2 regions of the Proteiniborus sp. DW1 genome follow, and region 1 is predicted to be linked to the other one. Evidence: riboswitches for the same ligand, from Rfam matches in the RefSeq annotation. Region 1 holds a riboswitch; the other holds the start of a gene.

The links. A riboswitch is a leader RNA that binds a small molecule or an ion and turns the genes downstream of it on or off. The one in region 1 is predicted to bind cyclic di-AMP.
Region 2: another riboswitch for cyclic di-AMP. It lies ahead of DW1_RS07325 (cell wall hydrolase); the one in region 1 lies ahead of eam (glutamate 2,3-aminomutase).

What each region holds. Positions count from the first base shown of each region.
Region 1 is NZ_FMDO01000056.1:6,821-15,900, reverse strand. It holds gene DW1_RS13545 (double-cubane-cluster-containing anaerobic reductase) at 1-245, shown strand, start outside; gene DW1_RS13540 (LuxR family transcriptional regulator) at 411-2,036, opposite strand; gene DW1_RS13535 (ABC transporter substrate-binding protein) at 2,062-3,459, opposite strand; gene DW1_RS13530 (magnetosome magnetite crystal formation protein family) at 3,746-4,099, shown strand; gene DW1_RS13525 (DUF6591 domain-containing protein) at 4,163-4,669, shown strand; gene DW1_RS13520 (helix-turn-helix domain-containing protein) at 4,752-5,609, shown strand; gene megL (methionine gamma-lyase) at 5,794-6,996, opposite strand; cyclic di-AMP (ydaO/yuaA leader) riboswitch at 7,261-7,386, shown strand; gene eam (glutamate 2,3-aminomutase) at 7,662-8,924, shown strand.
Region 2 is NZ_FMDO01000030.1:68,036-77,115, forward strand. It holds gene DW1_RS07305 (fumarate hydratase) at 1-595, shown strand, start outside; gene DW1_RS07310 (Fe-S-containing hydro-lyase) at 622-1,158, shown strand; gene DW1_RS07315 (NAD(P)-dependent malic enzyme) at 1,174-2,349, shown strand; gene DW1_RS07320 (RidA family protein) at 2,522-2,902, shown strand; gene DW1_RS07325 (cell wall hydrolase) at 3,140-3,832, opposite strand; cyclic di-AMP (ydaO/yuaA leader) riboswitch at 3,839-3,971, opposite strand; gene DW1_RS07330 (M16 family metallopeptidase) at 4,362-5,606, shown strand; gene DW1_RS07335 (aspartate-semialdehyde dehydrogenase) at 5,723-6,715, opposite strand; gene DW1_RS15915 (hypothetical protein) at 6,882-7,007, opposite strand; gene DW1_RS07340 (xanthine phosphoribosyltransferase) at 7,197-7,766, shown strand; gene DW1_RS07345 (GTP diphosphokinase) at 7,950-8,732, shown strand; gene DW1_RS07350 (carboxymuconolactone decarboxylase family protein) at 8,820-9,080, shown strand, end outside.

The DNA of each region.
Region 1 (9,080 bases):
TAATGTCGCCTAATCAGGATAGGCTAGATTTGCTCTCAAAAGTAATTGATGAATATAAAATAGATGGGGTTGTGGAGGTAATACTTCAGGCATGTCATACTTATAATGTTGAGAGCTACTCCATAAAGAGATTTATAACTGAAAAGAAGAATAAACCCTATATAAGTATAGAAACGGATTATTCTCAAAGCGATATGGGACAGATTGGAACAAGAATTGGAACATTTTTAGAAATGATGCCCTAAGCTACTTCGATTATTATAGATAAGCTAATAATAGAACTAGTTTTAGATTGTATTAATATCAATTAAATAGTTTACATTTTTACTTCGCCCATAATATTCCAATTAATGTATTAAAATGAATATTATGGGCAGTAATTTTAAATGTGGAGTAGTGTGCCTCTTACGCTATTCAAATTCCTTTCCTACTTCCTTTAACATACTGATATATAAGAGAAGTTCATCTCTTGAAGAGACATTAAGCTTACTATAAATACGTTTGCTATGAGTCTTTACTGTGTTTATACTTATATAGAGTATTTCGGCTATTTCTTTTGCTGTGTGACCTTTTACATAGAGGTCAAAAACAGAGCGTTCTGCAGGAGAGAGTTTCTTAGTGTTTTCTATAAATTCATCCAGTATTGAAAATGAAAAAACCTCAGTAGCTGTATTTTCAATTGATTCTCTATTATTAGAAAGGAAATCAATTATATCGTCTATCTCGGGAATTTTAGTTTTAGGTGCCTCACTTAGATGTGAGGATTTTATGATGTCCAAACCCTCAGAAATGGGCTTAATAAATCTTTTGCTTAGGAAAAATGAAGCAAATATACCCAGCACAAAAAGCAAAACTAATAAAGAGAATAGCATCAAATTAAGCTGAGCTACAGAGGCTACAATATCTTCATTTGGCATCATAAGTGCAACTACCCAGTTTTCATCATGAAAAACAGAGTCCTCTGGATATAATTTTATAGGCATATGGGTTCCCCAATATGAGTTACCTTCATTCTGCTTATATGAATAAAAAGAATTCTTGTTTTCAACTATCCTAAGCATACTTTCATTTCTTGATATTACTCTAGCTGAAAAACTACCAGCAATCAAAGACTTATCGAAGTCTATGGATTCATTTTTTACTGGTGACAGAACACAGAATAAGCGCTTAAAATCACGGTTATTTGGAGCGTGGGTTAGCTTAAAAAGCATAGAGCTTACCTCAAGTCCACCTACACCAAAGACATTACCCTTTGAGTCTATTAAAGGCACAGAACAAAGCATTACTTCCTCGCTAGTATTAGGAAACACAAATGAACTACTCCAGTAATATAACCTAGACATAGGAAGCCCTTTATGTAAATTAGCTTCAACCATAGGTTCATAATAATATGGAGCATTACTAATGTCGAATTCCATTTTCCACTGAGCATGGAGTGAAAGGAAATTGTTTCGACTAATACTTGGAAAGCCACGTAATACTATTATAGTTGGTGAAGAGGAATTAATTATGTTAGGCTCCATATTCTTTATATATAATCCTGCTCTTGAATCATGTGAATTGTCAAGATTAGGATTGACGGTAGCATTTAGAATAAAGAATACACCGCTACCCTTAGATATTTGTAGAAAAAACAAGGCTTGTTCAAGCTCATTAGATATGATTTCTTCTAGAGCTTCAGGGTGCTCTTGTAAGTTTGATAAAGATATGCCTAAATCATCTGCTTTTTTTTCAATACTTCTAGATAATTCCCTTGAAAAATTTATAGCATGAGTTGAAAACTGACCATATTGTTGTCTAATTTCTTTATAAGCATGTATCAATTCATTTTCAACAAGTTCTTCACTTTCTACTAATCCAGCAGTAAGTGTTCCTGTTATCATAAGAATTCCAATAACTCCAAGAATAATAGTGAACACAAGAACTATCAAAAATAGAAAAAGTCTCTGGCCCATAGGTATACCAAGCTCGGCAGATTTCTGGAGCTTATGCTTTAATATATTAATTTTTTCTTTACTAGATAATATTCCCTTCAACTAAAACATTCCTTCTTTCTAGATTCTATCTTATAGGAAAGCAGTTAATAAAATCATTATACATGTTCTTAGAGACAGCTTTATATGCTGTTTCTGACTCATTGTTTATCAGAAGTTCAATGTAGGCTTGCTTACCTTTTGTTGCGGCTTCCCTTAATTTATTCTCATATTGCTTCTGTAATTCATCAACTCCATCAAATAGTGGAGGGATATAAAATGTATATTCTTTTTGCATCTGCTTAGAAGTCATAAGTAGTTTTTTAACATTTTCATTTGGTATATTATTTATTTCTTTTGACATTATTTCACCAAAAGCTTCTTTTGTAACAGGGAGATACCCAGTTGATGATATAAAGCGAATATTATTTTCAGGACTTGTAAACCATTTTAAGAAAATACCTGCTGCATATTCCTTTTCTTCTGTTGACTTAATTACGCTCATGCCGGCACCACGTTGTATAGCTATTTTTTGACCGCCTTCAAATATAGGGTACGGTAATATAACAAGTTTGACTGGCTCTGAAGTATTATCTGAGTATGTAACTGTAGTAGGGAAAAAAGATACACCTGCAGTTGATCCTATTGAACAAACTATATCCCCTGTTTTAGCCAAATCAGTTGCATATCCATCAAATATAGCTACCTGCCCTAAAACAGCAGGCTCAAAATAATTTTCCCATATCTTATTGTATTGATTAGAAGTAAGATTAAATGAATTGCCTTCAATAAAATTTCCACCTAGTTGTTTGCACCCTATTAGAGAGTAATTGAAAAGGGAATCTGCCATGAAAAAAGTCTTACCGTCATTTTCAATATCTGGTGTTTTTCTATCGGTCCAGTCATAATAAAGATTAGCTACTCTTATAATTCCTTCAAATGTTTGTAAGTCCTCTAGCTTAACACCAGTATCATTTGCGAATTTATCAAACAAAAAAGTATTGACAAATAAAACTTCCGTAGACTTAGCAGTTGGGAAAACGTAGAGACCATCATCTTGTATTTGCCCTTCCTGTATAAATTCTGGTATATATTTAGAAAGTTCTTCAGAAGTAAATTGCTTATTAAGATCAGCAAGAAGTCCTTTCTTTGCCAGTACTAGAGCTGTTCTAGGGTAGGCAGAGGTTATGTCAGGAAGAGATGGTGCTCCAGGTTCATCATTTGCAGCCATAACAAGCTTCTCGTGAAGCGTTGAACTTCCTGAGATGGACGTGATATTTATTATGATGCCTTTTTCAGCACCTATTGTTTCGTTAAACTCATCAATCATATAATCCATAGTTTCTTTTAGCTGACCACCATAATTATGCCAAAGATCTAGAGTTATTGGGTTTTTCGAGCTCACTTTTGTACTTTCATTGCAGCCAGTTAATACTATCATAAGTATAGAAAATAAAATTATAAAGACAAATAATAACTTTTTCATATTACACCCCTAATTAAAATTATTTCAAAGTATTATTTGTATCAAAGTTATGATATGGAATATTGCTATTAATAAAATACTTAGTAATAACCTTATTATAACATATAAAGGTTAACTTACCAATATAGGCGCTTATGGAATAGACCAACCCCATTATTTAAAAATCACTCAAGAGATGATGCGGTTTCTAGCCTAAAATCACCCCTAGAGTGATTACTTTTTTAGTGGAAAATATGTAAACTAAGAGTGAAAATATAATAAACTGAAAAAATGAGGAGGTATTAAAATGACAGAACAAAATAATTACAATCAAACCAAGGATACAGTTCCAGTCTTTGAACAAGAGGATATTGAAAAAAACAAGGTAATGGCAGGACTTGCTTATATTATCTTCTTCTTACCTTTATTAGCTTGCCCAGATTCTAAGTTTGCAAAATATCATGCTAATCAAGGGTTAATATTATTGATTGTAAGTTTTGCAGGTAGCATTATTTTAAGTTTAATACCAATTATTGGGTGGTTGTTATTGCCCATTTTTACTGTAGTAGTATTCATATTTGCTATTATAGGTCTTGTTAATGGGCTTGGTGGAAAGGTAAAGGAACTTCCTATTATAGGTAAATATAAGATATTGAAGTAATAAATCCTGTATAATTTCAGATTTGTATAGCTTATAAATATAACTGAGAAAGGAAGGGAAGAAATGGTTAAGAGAATCCTAGCAATAATACTTGTACTTGTTATCCTATTTACTCTAGGAGCCTGTGGCATTAGAAAAAAAGTAGATGAAAAGATATCGGAAAAAATAACAGAAGGAGTAGTAAGTAAAATTACAGGTGGCAAGGCTGATATAGATTTTGATAAAGGAGGACTAACAATAAAAGAAGATGGGCAAGAAGTTACTTTTGGTGGTTCTGAATGGCCAGAAGGGAAAGCTGCTAATCTTTTACCAAAGCTTAAAAAGGGCAATATAACATCGGTAATTAGTTCTAACAACCTATCTATGATTAGCATAGAAGGAATAGATGAAAAGGTCTTTAAAGAGTATATAGAAGAGCTAAAGGATAAAGGTTTTGAGAATGACATCTCTGAGTTTTCTGACAACTCAACCAAAAGCTACTATGCAACACTAGATGAAAATGCTTATGTGCAAGTAATATACAGTGTGGAAGATAAAAGTATTAATATAAGTGTTCAGGTTAATGAATAGAGGTTATGAACGGTAAAAGCAATGTTTAAATGCGATCTCTACTGTTGATAGAATTTAATAATTATTTACTGGAGGAGTTACTATGTTAAAGTTAGACGATATATTATTTAAGAAGTTACCTGATGAATATACTTCAGACTTAAAAATATACGCAAGCAATAATATATCCATTGCTAAACCAGATAAATTTATTACAAACGTAGAATCCTGCTTCAATAATTATCATATTTCAATCCCAACAGTTACTCCTCCTCCGACAAAAATAGGAAATAGGGTTTATGAATTTAAGGCGAACAGGGCTATGGTACTGAATCCTGGTCAGCCAATTTTAGTCACTGAGGATGTCCCCACAAAAGAATATATAGCAATAGTTGTTAATAAAAAATTCATGCAGGAAATTGCATACAATGCCTGTGGTAAGACAGATGTGCAATTTATCTTAGATAATTATGTAGTAAGTAGAAGACTTATGAATTCTATAGAAGAGTTTATATATGAGGCAACTAACAAATTATCTAATTTTACATTGATGTTAGATAGCCTTAGTATTCAGATTGCGGTACAGTTACTTAGGGAAATAGATAGTAACATAACAAGTAAAATCAGCAAGAAAGTTTATTCAGATAAGCCTCATATAAACAAAGCTATAGAATTTATCGAGGAATATTACAACAGCAATATTAGTATTGAGGACTTGTGTAAAGTATGTAATCTAAGTCCGTATCACTTTATTAGAATATTTAAGCAGGAAACTGGAAAAACTCCACATGAATATATACTAGATAAGAAGATTGAAGAAGCTATAAAGTTAATTGAGGGTAAGCAGTATTCATTAAATGAAATAGCCCAATTATGTGGCTTTATCAGTCAAAGTCATTTTAGCACGGTGTTTAGAAAAAGAATTGGTATAAGTCCCTCACTCTATAGAAAACAGCTATGACAAAAATCTAAATAGATTTTAATATAAGGGGCAATTGCATTATATACAATATATAGTTTTATATAAAAAATCAAGAGATTCTTCGGACTTGCGTTTTCAGAATGACGTGCTTTGCAAGCTGTCACACTAGACGTAAGGGAAGAATCTCTTTTTATTTAGTTAAGCAACATCCTCTATCATAAATTTATAATATCATATCTAAAGCATTTTTTAAGTCATTTATTATATCACTGCAAGTTTCAAGACCTACGGATAATCTAACCAGGCCTTCACTAATACCAGCAGCTGCTCTTTCTTCAGGCGTATAAGGAGAGTGAGTCATAGAAGCAGGATGTTGTATTAGTGTTTCTGTATCTCCTAAGCTTACAGCTGTTTTGCAAAGGTGAGTATTATTGATAACTTTTTTACCTTCTTCTATCCCACCATTTAACTCAAAGGCAATAATTGCTCCTGGTAATTTCATTTGTTTTTTAGCTAATTCATATTGTTCAAAGCTTTCTAGTCCTGGATAGTAAACTTTCTTAACTGCTGGATGACTTTCAAGGAATTTAGCAATTTCCATAGCGTTTTGGCAGTGTTTTTCCATTCTTATCTCAAGAGTCTTCATGCCTCTCATAATTAAGAATGCATCAAAGGGGCTTAAGCATGAGCCAGTCATATCTTTTATCCCAAAGAGACGTACTTCATTTATAAATTCTTGCTTTCCTGCTACGAAACCTGCTATTACATCTCCATGACCATTTAGATATTTTGTAGCAGAGTGAAGAACAACGTCAGCTCCAAGCTCTATAGGTCTTTGGATATAAGGTGTGGCAAAGGTGTTGTCTACTATTACTATACAGTCTTCTTTTTCATGGGCTATATCAGATATTGCTTTAATGTCTGTAATAAGCAGTGTTGGATTTGCAGGTGTTTCTAAATATACTACTCTTGTATTTTCCTTCATAGCTTTTCGCACATTTTCAGGATCACTAGTATCTACAAAAGAAACCTCCACACCAAATCTAGTAAGCCCATGATTTATATAGGCAAAAGTACATCCATATAGAGTTTCAGCAGCTACTATATGGTCCCCAGCTTTTAATGTTGTCCATAAAGTTGAAGATACTGCTCCCATACCAGAGCCAGTGGATACGCAAGCTTCTGCACCTTCTAATATAGCAACCTTTTCTTCAACTTGAGAGTTTGTAGGATTACCTAACCTAGTATAGATGTAGCCCTCTTCCTCTAAAGCAAATCTTCTTCCCCCTTGTTCGGCAGTATCAAATACAAAGGTTGAGGTTTGATAAATAGGAGTTACTAGTGCACCAGTAGCAGCATCAGTTTTATGACCTCCATGTATAGCTTTGGTTCCAAACCCCATAGACTCCAATTTTTTTCTTTCCATAATATATGCCCCCCTAAATATAGTTATGTATTGCTATTATAGGAACTAATAAAATCTAAAATAGGAACAACAAAAAAGAGATTAAGTCACTACTATTTTGTATTAAAGCTACATTGATAATATTCAATTTGTCTAGTAAAAACCCTTTAAAGATTAAGAAAAATTTAAAATTACTGGGAGAAGTACCAAGTAAGAGTTAGAAAATAAATTTGCATTTTTCAATGTCTTGTGGTATAATTATAGACAAATTTTATTATGATAATATAAAAAATAATGCTGAATTCTCTTAAGAAGCGGGGGAACCAATTTCTGGGGTGAATCCTATTTAGGAGGGGCTACCCTTTAGTCCTAATCCGGCAGCTAACCTCGTAAGCGTAGAAAGGGGCAGTAATTTTACTTGTATAGAAACCATGAAGCCTCGTGGTTTTTTTATTGAAAAAAGCAGTTTACATAATATAGCAACATAGATTTTGATAACATTTCTAAAGTCCAATCTATGCATATCATGAAAGTTGTTATCGATTCAACTATTTTATATCCTTACTCTTATCCTAACTTTTCAATTATTAATGAGGATGTGTTGATTTATATACCTAGGATTCATTTCCTATTTTTTGTTATGTTACAAGATAATAAAGATATTAAAAGTGAAAGGAGCGTATTTGATGAAAGAAACTTTGAACAGGAAAAAACAAATTTCATTAAAAAGAGCAGAGGAGTTAAAATCTAAAATTCAGGATTATTTAGATATTAAGGATAGTATTCCAGTTGGCTTAAACTTATCAGAAGAATATAAGGAGGCAAAGCTCAAGATATTAGGATTACTAAATGGAACTGATGAGGACTGGAATGACTATAGGTGGCAACTTACCAATAGAATAAGTGATGTAGATACATTAAGTAAAATTATAAACCTAAGCGAAAAGGAAAAATCCAATATTAGAAAAATTGGGGAAAAATATAGGTGGGCTATATCACCATATTATGCAAGTTTGATAGACAAGGATGATAAGTATGATCCCATAAGACTACTTTGTATTCCTTCAATTATGGAAGTGATGGAGAGTTCAGGAGATGCTGACCCCATGGCGGAAGAATACACTAACCCAGCAGGATGTTTAACTAGAAGATATCCAGATAGGCTAATATTAAATGTAACAAATGAATGTGCAATGTATTGTAGACATTGTCAAAGAAGAAGAAATATTGGACAAAAAGATGAACATTCATCCACTGAGATGATTGAGGAATCTATTAAATATATAAGAGACAATAAAGAAATTCGAGATGTGCTTATTACTGGAGGAGACCCGCTTACATTACCGGATAATAGGTTAGATTGGATACTAAAGGAAATCAGTTCCATACCTCATGTTGACTATATCAGGATTGGCTCTAGAGTTCCTGTTACTATGCCTCAGAGAATTACAGATGACTTGGTAAATATAATTAAAAAATATCATCCAGTATATATAAATACTCACTTTAATCATCCTAAAGAAATAACTGAGGAATCAAAGGCGGCATGTGAAAAGCTAGCCAATGCTGGAATTCCACTTGGAAACCAGGCAGTATTGCTAAATGGAATAAATAACGACAAGTTTGTTATGAGAAGGTTGAATCAGGAATTACTTAAAATCAGGGTAAAGCCTTATTATATTTTCCATGCTAAGCATGTTATAGGAACTTCGCATTTTAATACTTCTGTAGATGATGGATTAGAGATAATGGAGTATTTAAGAGGATATACTTCAGGTATGGCTATACCAACATATATAGTAAATGCACCAAAAGGAAAAGGAAAAACACCTTTATTGCCACAGTATCTAGTTTCCAGAGGAAAAGACTATATCATGTTTAGAACTTGGGAAGGTAAAGTGGTAAGATATGAGAATTATCCGACTCAAAATATAAGGGATTTTATTTAAAAGTATAAAGGTTAGCGAAAATACTTAGTTTCCTATTTATCTAATTAAAAAATAGTATTAATTTTTTGGACATGAAAATAATATAATTTATAAATAGATAAAAATATTTCTATTGTAAAGGATGGAAGTATATGTTATAATTTTCATAATAATTAT
Region 2 (9,080 bases), on a different contig from region 1:
TTTTGTAAATGGAAATGTAACTGATGCCATAAATAAAGGTGTAATTGATGGTTATAGAGATGGTTACTTAAGAAAATCAGTTGTAGATGATCCACTTCTTAGAAATAATACTAAAAATAATTCGCCAGCAGTTATTTACTACAATATAGTGCCAGGAGATAAAGTTAAAATAGAGCTTATGTTCAAGGGCTTTGGCAGTGAGAACATGAGTCAAGTTAAAATGCTCAAGCCTTCAGATGGAGAAGAAGGAGTATTTGATTTTGTAATAAAGGCAGTTAAAGATGCAGGACCAAATCCTTGTCCACCTATTATAGTAGGGGTAGGCATAGGAGGTACTATGGATAAGGCTGCTAATTTAGCAAAATATTCATTAATTAGGCCGATTGGATCTAGGAACAAGTTAGAACATCTTGCAAGACTAGAAGAAAGACTACTAGAGAAAATAAATACATTAGGAATAGGTCCGCAGGGTTTAGGAGGAGTTACTACTGCATTAGACGTGCATATTGAGTCCTATCCTACACATATTGCTGGGCTTCCAGTAGCAGTAAATATTAACTGCCATTCTTCTAGACATAGTACCATAGTTTTATAATTATATTTAGACTAGAGGTGAAAAAAATGACTATAAAATCGATAAACACTCCACTAACTAAGGATGTGTTAGGAGAACTTAGAGCTGGTGATGTAGTCTCTCTAACAGGTACAATTTATACAGGAAGGGACGCTGCTCATAAACGCTTAATGGAAACAATAAAAAACAAGGAAGAACTTCCATTTGATATAAAAGATGCAGTGATTTTTTATGTTGGCCCGACTCCTGCAAAGCCTGGAAAGGTTATAGGTGCTGCTGGTCCTACAACTAGCTATAGAATGGATAGTATGACTGTTCCCCTACTAGAACTAGGATTATCGGGCATGATTGGAAAGGGATTAAGAAGTGATGAAGTTATTGAAGGCATGAAAAAGTATGGAGCAGTATACTTTGCAGCAGTAGGTGGTGCAGGTGCTTTAATAGCAAGCTCTGTTAAGGAATCAGAAGTAGTAGCCTATGATGATTTAGGTACAGAGGCCATCAGAAAATTAAGAGTGGAAAATATGCCTTTAATAGTATGTATAGATACTTACGGAAACAATCTATATGAAAATAACAAATAGGAGAGGATAAGGTTCATGAAAGATTATAATGAATTGTCATTACAAATGCATAGAGAAAACAAAGGTAAAGTTAGTATTAAAAGTAAGGTTAAAGTTGAAAATAAAGATGATTTATCTATGGCATATACACCAGGGGTAGCTCAGCCATGTAAAGAAATAGCGAAGTGTAAAGACAAGGTATATGAATATACATTTAAAGGGAATTCAGTTGCTGTAGTAAGTGATGGTACAGCAGTGTTGGGATTAGGAGATATAGGACCATATGGTGCTATTCCAGTAATGGAAGGGAAGTCAATATTATTTAAAAATTATGCAGATGTAGATGCATTTCCTATATGTTTAAATACTACAGACATAGAAGAAATAATTAGAACAGTAAAACTATTAGAGCCTGTGTTTGGAGGTATAAATTTAGAAGACATAGCTGCACCAAAATGCTTTGAAATAGAAAGAAGATTAGATGAAGAGCTAGATATACCAGTTTTCCATGATGATCAGCATGGAACTGCTATAGTAGTATTAGCAGGACTTATAAATGGATTAAAATTAGCAGAAAAAAAATTTAAAGACTTAGAAGTTGTAATAAATGGAGCTGGGGCAGCAGGTGTTGCAATAGCAAAACTTCTACTAAGTGCTGGTGTAAAGGATGTAATCCTATGTGATACAAAAGGAGCCATATCTAAAGATAGGCAGGACTTAAATCCAATTAAAAAGGAAATGGCTGAAATAACAAACAGAAGTTCACAAAATGGTGAATTAAAGGATGTTATAGTTGGTAAGAATGTTTTTATTGGGGTGTCTTCAGCTAACTGCTTAACTAAAGACATGGTTAGAACAATGGGCGACAAACCAATGATTTTTGCTATGGCAAATCCGATACCAGAGATTATGCCAGATGATGCTAAGGAAGCAGGAGCCTTTATAGTAGGAACAGGAAGATCTGATTTTGCTAATCAAATAAATAATGTTCTAGCATTCCCAGGTATATTCAGAGGTGCTTTAGATGTAAGGGCTAGTAGAATAACTGAGAATATGAAAATTCAAGCAGCATATGGAATTGCAAATGTAGTTAAAGAAGATGAGCTAAGCGTAGATATGATAATACCAAGCCCATTTAATAAGGAAGTAGCTGTGGCAGTTGCAGAAGCAGTTAAGAAAGCAGCTATTGAAGATGGTGTAGCTAGAATATAGTTTTACAGAGAAAGCCTTGACTAGACTGAAAGCCTAATCAGGGCTTTTATGTTATAGTTCTCTATATAGAAGAGAATAAAATTGTTCATAAATGTAATTTTTGCTGAAAGAAATTATTATAAAATACATGCTAAGAGGCAGATACTATAAGTTAAAAGGGAGGAAGATTTTTATGTCACGGAAAGCATTTAATGCTAAGGATGCAGTAGCCGTTGGTCCATACTCACATGCAGTAGAATCAGGAGATACAGTTTATTTTTCAGGACAAACTCCTATAGACTCAAATACAGGCAAGCTCGTAGAAGGTAGTATTACGGAGCAAACTGAGCAGTGCTTTAAAAATCTGTTTAGCGTACTTGAAGCTGCAGGGCTTACCCCTGATGATGTGGTTAAGGTAAATGTATTTCTTACAAATATGGATAACTTTTCTGCAATGAACCAGGTATATGAAAGACAATTTTCAAGCCCATATCCTGCAAGAACTACAATAGGAGTTGCGTCGTTGCCATTAGGAGCACAGGTTGAAATAGAAATGATTGCTAGGAAAAAGTAGATATTTTTATACAGACAAAGCAGATATATTCATGGTGGTACTATACGAGAGAAGCAAGAGATAGAACTGTAGGCTGAAGAATTGACTATTTTATAGTGACTGAAAGATTAAAGGACAAACTGATAGATGCACAGGTCCATTATGATATTATGGACAGTGAACATTGTCAGGTAGTACTTGAAATTATGTAAATAAGTGACAGGAGAGTGTACTCTTGTCACTTATTTATTAATCTTACTATTTGTAAAACACGTGTCCACCGATACGTGTTACATATGTCTTGTTATTTATAATCCATTTACCTGCTGCTTTATCTGGATTGAAAAAGTAAGTTGAAGCTCCTACTGGCTTAACACCATTTAGAGCATCTTTTGCTACTTGTATACTTTCTTCCGATGGGCTATTGTAGATAGTTCCATCTTCTACTGGGCTAAATTGAGGAATACCTTTATAGTATTCGAATATTACGCCCTTTATCGTGTTAGGGAAATCACTTGAAGCCACTCTGTTTAGGACAACATTTCCTACAGCTACTTTCCCTCTATATGGCTCCCCACCAGCTTCTGCATGGATAATACGAGAAAGCCAATATAAGTCTGTGTTACTGCTACCAGAGTTTGTCCCACGTGAAGCTGAAGTTCTATACAATAATGATTGAGTTTGTCTACCTGCAATTCCATCAATGAGTATCTTGTTAGCTTTTTGAAACTCAATAACTGCTTTTTCAGTTCTGGGACCGAAGATACCATCAACATTTCCAGCCCAGAAGCCTTTATTATTTAAAGTCTGTTGTAATTTAGATACTTCTGGCCCCCTGCTCCTAAACTTTAAAACTGTATAATTTTCAGTAGCAAAGACACTTGTTATGTTCAGTAAGATTAATACTATTACTAAAATTAATACTACAATTCCTCTTTTACGTATTTTCATTGAAAACACTCCTTCCTATTTTGCTTCCGAAGTTAGCTGACGGGTTCGGGATAGAAGGCTCCCTACTATGAGACTCATAGATTAACCCCTTTAATGGTTCCTCCGTACCTAAATATATAGGATTCAGCAAGCATAGTGTTTTGGGCATAAAGTTATTATATAGGTCCAAAAAAGTTATGTCAACCTTTATTCAAGATTAGAACAAATTACATATTAGGCCATATTAAACCACTATTAATAGGAGTAAGCGTTAATATATAAATAGATTGACAATGTAATTGGATATATGATTACTTTAAGACAAGAAGTTTATATTAGTAGGTTATTTTAGCTGAATTTTCTATTTGAAAGGAAGAAAAGAATTGGATTAAATCGTATGAGTATTAGCATACAGTTTTTTAGTAATTTAAGTCTATTTTGACTATGAAATTGTATTAAAATCATTTATAATATCTTAGGTAATGAGTTTAAATATATAAACTTAGAACAGCAAAAAAATTTTCTTTTATTAGATTAGGAGTTTAAAAAAATGAATAAACAATTTTTTGATTGGAAGGATCAAATCCTAGATAATGGCTTAAGGGTAGTCTCTATAAAAAAAGATACAGAGCTTTGTTCTATTCACTTAGGAATTGATGTAGGTGCTGTTAATGAAGAGGAGAATGAAAAGGGACTTTGTCATTTTATTGAGCATATGCTTTTTAAAGGAACCAAAACAAGAACTAATATTGATATAGATCAAGATTTAGAAGATAGGGCAGGTTCATATAATGCTTATACAACATATACATCTACTGTTTTTTCAATAACTGCACTTCTTCAGGAGTTAGAAAAATCCTTGGAGATATTATCAGATATGGTAATAAACTCTACTTTTCCTTCCAAAGAAATAGAAAAAGAAAGAGGAGTTATCCTAGCAGAGTTTAGAAGTGGTTATGATGATGTAGAGCATTATAGTTATAGTAGGGTAAATAGTGTAGGTTTCGAGAAAAGCCCACTAAGATATGATATATTAGGTAAAGAAAGTATCATTAAAAATGTTACTAGAGAAAAAATAGTATCTTTTTATGAACAGTACTATATTCCCAATAATACTGTAATAAGCATAGTGTCTTCATTAGCTCATGAGGAAGTTATTGAAATGGTTAAGAAGTATTTTAGTTTATGGAAAAGGAAAGTACTAAAAAAGAAAAAGATATTAACTGAAAAGAACCGAAGTATAGAGGTTATCTCATATAAAAAAGAGATAGAGCAGAATACCATTGTGTACCTATACACCTTTTATGACCTAACTAGAGATGAAGAACTTGCACTAGAGATTCTTAACCATAAGCTTGGTAAAAGCGCAAACTCCATTCTTTTTAGGGCTTTAAGAGAAGATAAAGGAATATCTTATGATGTTTATTCAGAAATAGATGTAACTGATTATATAAAAACCTTATATATTTATTGTTCTGCATCTGAGGATGATATTTTGGAGGCTAAAGAAACGATAGATAATTGTATTAAAAACATTGTAAACAAGCATATAGTCATAGATGAGAGAAACATAAGTCTAATGAAAAAAGCTATGAAAACTGGAATAGCATCAATTCTTGAGGACTCAGAAGGTTTGTGCAACTATGTACTCCACCAGATGCTAATGAATAGAAGGATAGATGGCTTTTCAGAGGATTTAGAGGCCTTAAATAATATAAAAGCAGAAGATGTATATAAAGTAGCTGGAAAAGTTTTAAATGGAGCTACTATTCACATGCTACTCAATAAAAGATAATGAAAATCCTAGGCTTTAACTACAATCAGATTATATAAAAATAGGTATATACTGTTAAATCTATAGTTCCATATGTGTGTTAGAATATATAAGGCTGGCATAGCCAGCCCAAATATTTATAGTTTTTTTGTAATTAATTCAGCTATCTGAACTGCATTTGTAGCAGCACCTTTTCTGATGTTGTCAGCAACTACCCAAAGATTCAATCCATTTTCAACACTAAAATCTCTCCTAATTCTACCAACATATACTTGATCTGTTCCATCTGCGGTTAAGGGCATTGGATAAATGTTATTTTTAACATCATCCTGGACTATAATTCCTTTGCTCTCATTTAGGATTTTAAATATATCATCTATTTCAAAGCTTCTTTCAAATTCAATATTTACAGAAGCACTATGGCAATTTTTTACTGGGACTCTAACAGTTGTGGTAGTTATTTTTAAAGTATAATCATTCAATATTTTTTTAGTTTCTTCAATCATCTTCCTTTCTTCCTTAGTATAGCCATTTTCCATGAAGATATCTATGTGAGGTAAGCAATTGTATGCAATAGGGTGAGGATACTTAGTATGTTCTAATCCCTTCATTCCATTTTCTAAATCATTAATACCTCCAACACCTGAACCAGATACTGCTTGATAAGTTGAACATACTACTCTCTTTATCTTATATGTGTCGTGAAGTGGTTTCAAAGGAACCACTACTTGAATTGTGGAACAATTAGGATTTGAAATAATTCCATTATGCCATGTTATATCTTGCGGGTTTACCTCAGGTATTATAAGAGGAACGTCCTTATCCATTCTCCATGCACTACTGTTATCTATTACAATAACTCCTTTTTCTTTTGCAATAGGAGCATATTTTTTGCTTATTTCACCACCAGCAGAGAAAAGTGCAATATCTATATCCCTATTAAATGAACTATTCTTTAATTCTTCTACAATATATTCTTTATTTTCATATTTTAATTTTTTGTTTCTAGATTTAGCAGAAGCATAAAGGTATAAATTATTTATTGGAAATTTTCTTTCTTCAAGTATTTTTAGAAATGCTCTACCCACCATACCAGTAGCACCTACAATAGCTACATTAAACTTTTTCAAGTATGAACCACCTCCAAAATAATTAGCATTATAATATAACGCTTATAAATCTAATTACACTTACTGTTCATGACTAATATATTGTATGTTTTTAGATTATAAAAGTTTTTTTAAAAATTAAATTAAAGAAAGGACTTATATAGTCCTATCATTTGCTTAATAAAGATTAATACTTTCCGAATCCGCCTCCGAATAAAAAGAATATTACTAATATTATTAGTATAATGAATATTAGACTATCCTCAGATTCACCACCTAATAATCCGCCAAATAGACCTTTGTTTTCTGTCATGCACCAAACCTCCTAATATAAAATTATATATGTTATATTATGCTGAAGTCTTTTTTTGGTGCAAATAATATTTTTAAAACACTTTTATATAAATGCCATTTATGTTATTATTTTAATAATAACCTTAAGGTACTAAGCATATCAATAAAGCTTAATTTTATATGAACTTATAGTAAGGGAGGAAAAGAGATGGAACAGCTAAAGAAAAAGATATTAGAAGAAGGTAGTGTAGAAGAAGGGAATATTTTAAAGGTTGACAGTTTTCTAAATCATCAATTAGACATTAAGTTTCTAAATGAGGTAGGAAAAGAATTTAAAAGACTTTTTGATGATAGAAAGATAACAAAAATACTAACACTTGAAACATCAGGCATAGCTATAGCAAGTATTACTGCCCAGTATTTCAATGTTCCAGTAGTGTTTGCTAAGAAGATTGCAACAAAGAATCTTGATAAGGAAACTTATGAAAGTGATGTTTACTCATATACCAAGGGGAGAACCTATAAGATTAAGGTATCAAAAAAATATATTAAACCAGATGATCATATTCTTATTATTGATGATTTTTTAGCAAATGCACAGGCTGCATTAGGTCTTATGGATATTATTAATAAAGGTGGGGCTACTCTAGAGGGAATTGGTATAGTAATAGAAAAGGGCTTCCAAGATGGAGGAAAGCTCCTAAGAGAACAGGGTGTTAATCTAAAATCACTAGTAATTATAGATTCATTTGATGGAGATAAAGTAAAGTTTAGATAGAAAAAACCAGAGATTTTCTGGTTTTTTCTATTTCAATCAATTATTATACTATTATGAGTCTAGTTGATTTATTTATCTCAAAAGTAGTATAATATTTTTAGGTCTATGTAATAAATATTTAGTATTTGCTGGTTAGAATATGCTTTATATATTGCAAATAATAAGGCAGAAGGCAGGGGATATATTATGATGTTTTATTGGGAAAGACTTTTGATACCATATGAACAAGCTGTAGAAGAGCTTAAGGTCAAGTTTAAAGGAATAAGAAATGAGTATAGAAGATTAGATGAATACTCTCCTATTGAATTTGTCACGGGTAGAGTAAAAGCCATTTCAAGTATTATAGACAAAGCAAGAAGAAGAAATGTACCACTAGAAAGAGTAGAAGAAGAAATAGAGGATATTGCAGGAATACGTATAATGTGTCAACTAGTAGACGATATTGAAAAAGTAGTTCAGTTAATAAGAAGTAGAGATGGTAAGGATTTGAAAATTGTAGAAGAAAGAGACTACATAACTAATATTAAAGAAAGTGGATATAGGAGTTATCATATTATTATCAAATATATGGTGCATACTGTATTTGGTGAAAAGGAGATACTAGCTGAGATTCAAATTAGAACATTGGCTATGAACTTTTGGGCGACTATAGAGCATTCATTGAATTACAAATTCTCTAGAAAAATACCAGAGGATGTAAAGGAAAGATTGAAAAATGCGGCTGAGGCAGCATTTTTACTTGATCAAGAAATGTCAGAAATTAAGGATGAAATTACAGATGCTCAAGAAATCTTTCAGTTAAAATCATCACTAATTGTTGATATACTGAAAAAAATTCAAAATCTATATTTCACTGGTAAGATTAAGGAAATTGAGGGGATTCAAGAGAGATTTCTTGTACTTCAAGAACATGGTAGTGTATCTGAATTAAGAAAGTTTAGCAAGGAACTAGATGAAATGCTTTAATTGAAAATTAACTTTCCATGGCTTGATTAATTTTTTGCTAATAGGGTAATATATTTGCAAAATATAATATGTGTTGGGGGAATAGCCATGGATAGAATAGAAAAGAATCTTAAGTATTTCTTAGATAAGTATGGAGATATATACGAAGCATATGAGAATTATGGACAAAAGGTACATAATGATGGAGGGCCTCTTGATGAGAAGACTCGTTGGCTAATCAAAGTAGCAATCTCAGCTGCATGTAAACATCACTATTCTGTAAGAACCCATATTAGAAAAGCTCTGAAAAGTGGATGTACAAGGGACGAAATCGAGCATGCACTTATGTTAGTAGCACCAACAGCAGGT